DNA from 2 places in the Pseudoalteromonas sp. SR44-5 genome. Region 1 is predicted to be linked to the other one. Evidence: predicted binding sites of a transcription regulator. Region 1 holds the regulator's gene; the other holds the start of a gene.
The links. The regulator sigma-54, encoded in region 1, starts transcription at its own class of promoters, with help from an activator protein. The targets are predictions, from matches to a motif close to GTTGGCACGNNNNTNGNNT.

Region 1 (3,545 bases):
CCAGGCAAGTATTCAAGAATATCGTTAAATTCTTCCTGCTCTTTCGGTAAATTACGGACATCAATACTGACGGCAATTTTGTCATAATTATCAGAGACACTGCGCACTAATGAAGGTAATAAGTTTACCGGAATATTATCTACACAATAATAGCCAAGATCTTCTACTACACGCAGAGCAACAGATTTACCTGAGCCAGAACGCCCACTGATGATGATTAACTCCATGTAAATTCTCCTTCATTTGGCTACGATTGCGCAGCAATTACGTGATACAAATCTTGGTCTGTTTTTGCGCTACGTAGTTGTTTACAAAAATCTTTGTCGTTGAGTTTATCAGCAATTGTGGCTAACGTCTTCAAATGAAGTTGGCTATCACCATCTGGCACGATGAGAGCTACAAATATATCAACTGGGCGATTATCTATCGCATCAAAATCAATCGGTGATTCACTCACTATAATTATTGCTAGCGGGTTTTCAACACCACTCATACGGCCATGAGGAATAGCAATACCACGACCAATACCCGTACTACCTAGTTTTTCTCTCGACAGTAGTGCGTTGAGGATTTCTTGTTGTGATAGCTGAGGAAGTTGTTCATGAGCCAATTGGCTGATAAATTCAATGATCCGTTTTTTGCTATTAAAAAGGACCGCAGCTTTACTGCAGTCCTGGCAAATAAGTGAGCTTAATTTCATAGTGTTAGTGTCGAGCGTGCTTCTCTTTGTGTTTAATTACCTGACGGTCAAGTTTGTCGATTAGTCCGTCAATGGCTGCATACATGTCTTGGTGCTCAGTTGAGGCAAATAATTCAGCGCCACTGACATGTAATGTGGCTTCTGCTTTTTGGCTTAGCTTTTCTACATCAAGAATGACATGGACATTATTGATATGATCAAAATGCCTTTCAAGCTTGGCAAACTTATTGTTTACATAGTCTCTTAATGAATCAGTAATTTCTACATGACGACCAGTTAAATTTAGTTGCATAAGCATTTTCCTCTTGTGATTTTACGCCTTAAATCAAACTTTTACGTTGATTTGACGGTGGAATAGCCAGTGACTCGCGGTATTTTGCAATAGTCCGTCTAGCTACTTTGATACCTTGCTCTGCCAATATATCTGCAATTTTACTATCACTCAATGGTTTCGCTGAGTTTTCTGCACTGATCAATTTTCTGATCAATGCTCGAATGGCTGTCGATGAGCATTCGCCGCCGTTCTCAGTACTTACATGGCTCGAGAAAAAATATTTTAACTCAAATATACCACGAGGGGTATGCATGTATTTTTGGGTGGTTACACGAGAAATTGTTGATTCGTGCATCTCAACCATTTCGGCAACGTCGTTTAGTACCATAGGGCGCATGGCCTCAGGGCCATGCTCAAAGAATCCTTGCTGCTGTTTAACAATGCAGTTGGTTACTTTGAGTAACGTCTCGTTACGACTTTCTAGGCTTTTAATAAACCATTTAGCTTCTTGCAAATGCGAGCGTATAAATTGGCTGTCAGTGCTTGATTTTACAGAGCGTGACATCGCCGCATATTGGCTGTTCACTCTAATTTTTGGCATGCTGTCTGGATTGAGTTCAACCACCCAGCGACCTTTAATTTTTTTCACCGAAACGTCAGGAATAACATACTCTGATTCTTCGCGTACTATGGTATCCGCAGGCTTTGGGTTAAGGCTGTGGATCAGTGTCATTACTTCTTTTAGTTCATCTTCTTTAAGCTTAGTCTTTTTCATCAAAGTGCGATAGTCACGACTAGCTAATAAATCGATATGATCAGTTAAAATCATTTTTGTCTCGCTAATCCAAGGAGTTGCAGGATCAAATTGATTTAATTGAATACATAAACATTCTTGTAGGCTGCGCGCAGCAATACCAACAGGGTCAAACAACTGAATGCGTTTTAACACTGCTTGCACTTCGTCGAGTTCGATTTCTTCTTCGTTATTACCTTGATTTAAGCTTTCTGCGATGTCTTCGCAGCTCAAGGTTAAAATACCTGAATCGTCAACGGCTTCAACAATCGCAATGGCAATGGCTTCATCGGTTGGACTAAAAGGTGTGAGTTGTAATTGCCACATTAGATATTCGTGCAAGGTTTCAGTTGAGGCACCTTGATAAATTGACTCATCTTCAGGCATTGGCCCAGATGACGTATTTGGCGCAGCACTCATGTATTCGTCCCAGGTGACGTCCATAGCCATTTCGTCACTTAAGGTCTCTTTACTTAATGCTTCGCTACTTTCTTGTTCATATTCGCTTGGCTTGTCGTCTGCTGATGCGCTAACGGTTAAGTCATCGTTATCTTGTTTTTGTTCGTTTTTACCAGCCGTGTCGTCTGAATATTCATGTTCTTCTAGCTCTAACAATGGATTGCTGTCGAGCGCTTCTTGAATTTCTTGCTGGAGATCCAATGTACTGAGTTGCAATAAGCGAATTGCTTGTTGCAGCTGTGGTGTCATTGTAAGTTGCTGGCCCATGCGCAGCTGGAGTGATTGCCTCATGTATCTCTAACAATCCTTTTATTGTTATCATCGTTAAGTCTAGCAGATACTTAGCCGAGCGTGGCTTTATAGCCTAAATTGCTCGCCCAGGTAAACATCGCGGACTGTTTGGTCGGCGAGTACATGCTCAGGGGTACCTGATGCAATTAACTCCCCATGAGAAACTATGTAGGCTTTTTCACAAACATCAAGGGTTTCTCGTACATTGTGGTCGGTAATAAGCACGCCAATACCACGGTTTTTAAGGTGTTCAATAATCTTCTTTATATCTAACACTGAAATAGGATCAACGCCAGCAAAAGGCTCATCAAGTAAGATAAATTTTGGGTTTGCGGCTAAAGCGCGTGCAATTTCAACTCGACGACGTTCACCGCCAGATAATGCCATACCTTGGCTGTCGCGGATATGTTGAATGCTAAACTCATCAAGTAAGCTGTCGAGCGCTTCTTCTCTGGCTTGTTTATTCAGCTCTTTACGAGTTTCTAAAATAGCCATCAGGTTTTGATAAACAGTTAATTTACGGAAGATGGATGATTCTTGTGGCAGGTAGCCAATCCCTAACCGTGCGCGACTGTGCATTGGCAGTAAGGTGATGTCATTATCATCAATACTGATTTTACCTTTGTCGCTTGGAACTAAACCCACAATCATATAAAAGGTGGTGGTTTTACCAGCGCCATTAGGACCCAATAAGCCAACAATGCTGCCTGCGCTAACTTCTAAACCCACGCTTTTTACAACTTGGCGACCTTTATAGCTTTTTGCTAGAAATTCAGCTTTTAATGTACTCATGGCTGCCCTTTAGATTTGTCTTTTTTACTGTCTACTGGTACCAAAATGGTGTGCACACGATCGCTTGAGCTTGCGCCTTTTTCAGCACTGATCAGTTGCTGGTCCATATCATAGGTAATGCTTTTGGCATTGATTTTTTGACCTGCCTGAGTGACTTGTGCATTGCCAACCAAGGTTAAATAGCGCTTAGCGACATCGTAACGGACTTCATCAGCACTGGCACTCATTACTGTGCC
Region 2 (3,545 bases), on a different contig from region 1:
TTAGAAAGCGCTGGTTACAGTATTGATAAGCCAGGTGCGGTAAATCCATTTCGTAAAAATGTGTATTTTATTGACCCTGCAGGGTTTGAAATAGAGTTTGTTGAATATTTAAGTGATATTCCTAGTGAGCGTAATAATGATTTATAACATTAGTTTCGCGTCAGCAAGCTCAACGCCTACGGGTGTTAACGGTAATCTCAGTGTTTAATTACTCACTGTAGGCGAGTGGCTTGCCACCGCGATATTCAATATTGTTTCGGTGTTTTTGCGTCAGCAAGCTTAACGCCTACGGTGTTAACGTTAATCTCAGTGTTTAATTACTCACTGTAGGCGAGTGGCTTGCCACCGCGATATTCAATATTGTTTCGGTGTTTTTGCGTCAGCAAGCTTAACGCCTACGGGTGTTAACGGTAATCTCAGTGTTTAATTACTCACTTGTAGGCGAGTGGCTTGCCACCGCGATATTCAATATTGTTTCGGTGTTTTTGCGTCAGCAAGCTCAACGCCTACGGTGTTAAAGTTTACTTTGATGTTTAATTAATGACTTGTAGGCGAGTGGCTTGCCACCGCGATATTCAATATTGTTTCGGTGTTTTTGCGCCAGCAAGCTTAACGCCTACGGGTGTTAACGTTAATCTCAGTGTTTAATTACTCACTGTAGGCGAGTGGCTTGCCACCGCGATATTTAATATTGTTTCGGTGTTTTTGCGTCAGCAAGCTCAACGCCTACGGGTGTTAACGTTAATCTCAGTGTTTAATTACTCACTGTAGGCGAGTGGCTTGCCACCGCGATATTCAATATTGTTTCGGTGTTTTTGCGTCAGCAAGCTTAACGCCTACGGGTGTTAACGTTAATCTCAGTGTTTAATTACTCACTGTAGGCGAGTGGCTTGCCACCGCGATATTCAATATTGTTTCGGTGTTTTTGCGTCAGCAAGCTTAACGCCTACGGGTGTTAACGTTAATCTCAGGTGTTTAATTACTCACTGTAGGCGAGTGGCTTGCCACCGCGATACTCAATATTGTTTCGGTGTTTTTGCGTCAGCAAGCTCAACGCCTACGGTGTTAACGTTAATCTCAGTGTTTAATTACTCACTGTAGGCGAGTGGCTTGCCACCGCGATATTCAATATTGTTTCGGTGTTTTCGCGCCAGCAAGCTTAACGCCTACGGTGTTAAGCTTTAACTGTGTTTTATCTATTAATGTTTATTGATATCTTGCCAACTGGTTTTAAGGCTGTTGGCGAATGAGACAAACTTTTCTTTAATGGTGCGCTTAATTTTAATTTCCACAGAGCCCAGAATAACTTTTCCTTCGATAGTAATGGTTGGCCCTTGGTGTTTATTCAGTGACACTGATTTGTTTTCAACACTACCAATAATACTGAACAGTTTTGATACAACATTGACGTGTTCTGGCACATAAATTTCATCATTGCCTAGTAAGCAATTTACATGGATGGTGATATTTTGATGCTGAAATATGGCGTCAGTGAAATCAAGTTCAATAGAACCAAGTAAGTTCGTCAGGTGGATTTCTTTTGGTACTACCCATTGCCCACTGCGCTCGTTTGATCCTAAGATACTTCGCAAGTGCAATGTTTCATCGCTGCTTTTATTACTATAGTTTGGGCTAAACTGCGCACGTTTTTCCCACTGGTAATTACTATCGGTTGTTAATTCTAGGTCACTTACCAAATCAATTAAGCTTTGGTTATCTTTCGCAGCCATTGCCTGATCTAATCGACGTTCAAAAGCATCAGCTGAAATAACAGCATGACTGTAGTTATATATTAATTGATCAATAACTTGTTCACGCACTTGCTCAATTGGGCGATCTTCTAATTTCACAGTCATGATGTATTCCTTATAAGTGATGCTGTTGGTGTATTTTATGATTGCTCAGTACTGCAATAGTTAAAGCAAAGCTTAGGCCATTTATTAATTAGCTTAATAATCAATAATTTAAATTTATTTTTGTTAGGTGCGTTTGTTATATTAACGACAGATTAACGAATAATGCTATTAAATGGTTAATTTTGCAACGACCAGAATAAATTACCGAGCAGTCTGTAAATAATTACCAAGACTAAAGCTAGCGCTATATCAAATAAAGCTTAAGTTATTGATTTTAAGTGCTTTAAAAGTTGGCTTGATGTTCGCATTAATCATATTGTCTTTAATCAAAAGGAGAAAGATTATGAAAACATTTAACAAATCTATTATTGCAGCGTTAGTTCTTGGTACAACCGCTATGGGTGCGCAAGCAAACAGCTGGGAAAATGAAAGTAAAGATGCTTGGATTGATGGTAAGGCAGAAACGGTTCTGTTAATGAACACTAACTTAAACAACTTTGACATTAACACTGATGTAAAAAATGGCAAGGTTGTACTAACTGGTAAAGTTGAAAGTGAGCTTGATAAAGAGCTAGCGGAAGAGCTTATCTTAAGTCTAGATGGTGTAACTGATGTTGATAACGAGCTAACGGTCGTTAAAAACACGGACACAAAAAGCAAGAAGATGAAATCAGATAGCACAGAAAGTGATTTAACGGATGCTAAAATTACTACCGTTATTACAACACGCTATTTGTTTAATTCTGAAGTAGGCGGTACGGATATTGACGTAGATACCGATAAAGGTGTGGTAACGCTAAATGGTACTGTTGGTTCGGATGCTGAAAAACAGCTAGCGGTGAAAATTGCTAAGAATGCCGAAGATGTTCGCGATGTAGTTGATAACTTAACTATTGTAGCTGAATAATCTATAAGCCACGAATGCCCAGTTATGCTGGGCTTTCTTATATAAATTTCAGGGAGTGAGAGTCATGGATTTAATACGAATTATATTTTCAGTACTTATTCCACCACTTGGTGTATTTTTACAAGTTGGTTTAGGTGCTCAGTTTTGGATTAATATTTTGTTAACATTACTAGGGTATATTCCTGGTCTGATACATGCAATTTATATAATCGGACGTCGTTAGAGTCACAGTGTGAAATATAACAAGGATGAACAGCCAATAGATGGCAAGGAGTAACATTATGGATAACGTATTAAGGAAAAACCAACAAGGGATCGTAAAAAGCGCAAAGCCACTTTGGACGGCACAGCAATGGAAGGAACTAATGAATAGCGCATCAAGGAGCGAAGTAAAAGCAGCAAGGAATGGGCTTTAAATAAGTAGATATTAGAAGGATTTTGCTAGGATGTTATATACCAAAATTATAAGTGTATGTTGTTATTTTCATTAAGAACATCCACTTATAACCTTCCCCAAGAATGTTTAACCTCTCATTTTATTATAGTCATAGGTGTTTTTGCGTCAGCAAGCTCAACGCCTACGGGTGTTAAAGTTTATCTCGGTGTTAAATCACTTGTAGGCGAGTGACTTGCCACTGCGTTTTAAATGTGGCTCGGAGTTTGTACGTCAGCAAGCTTAACGCCTACGGTGTTAAGGTTTACTTTGATGTCTAATTAATCACTTGTAGGCGAGTGGCTTGCCACCGCGTTTTAAATGTGGCTCGGAGTTTGTGCGTCAGCAA

Region 2: the regulator sigma-54 is predicted to act here: its motif matches at 2,146-2,164, upstream of H5154_RS22190 (BON domain-containing protein).

What each region holds. Positions count from the first base shown of each region.
Region 1 is NZ_JACJDT010000061.1:14,036-17,580, reverse strand. Features, by position in the region: gene rapZ (RNase adapter RapZ) at 1-227, opposite strand, end outside; gene ptsN (PTS IIA-like nitrogen regulatory protein PtsN) at 248-700, opposite strand; gene hpf (ribosome hibernation promoting factor) at 705-992, opposite strand; gene H5154_RS21045 (RNA polymerase factor sigma-54) at 1,021-2,517, opposite strand; gene lptB (LPS export ABC transporter ATP-binding protein) at 2,584-3,309, opposite strand; gene lptA (lipopolysaccharide transport periplasmic protein LptA) at 3,306-3,545, opposite strand, start outside.
Region 2 is NZ_JACJDT010000084.1:9-3,553, reverse strand. Features, by position in the region: gene H5154_RS22200 (VOC family protein) at 1-147, shown strand, start outside; gene H5154_RS22195 (LiaF domain-containing protein) at 1,200-1,856, opposite strand; gene H5154_RS22190 (BON domain-containing protein) at 2,200-2,763, shown strand; gene H5154_RS22185 (YqaE/Pmp3 family membrane protein) at 2,828-2,986, shown strand; gene H5154_RS23890 (hypothetical protein) at 3,045-3,179, shown strand.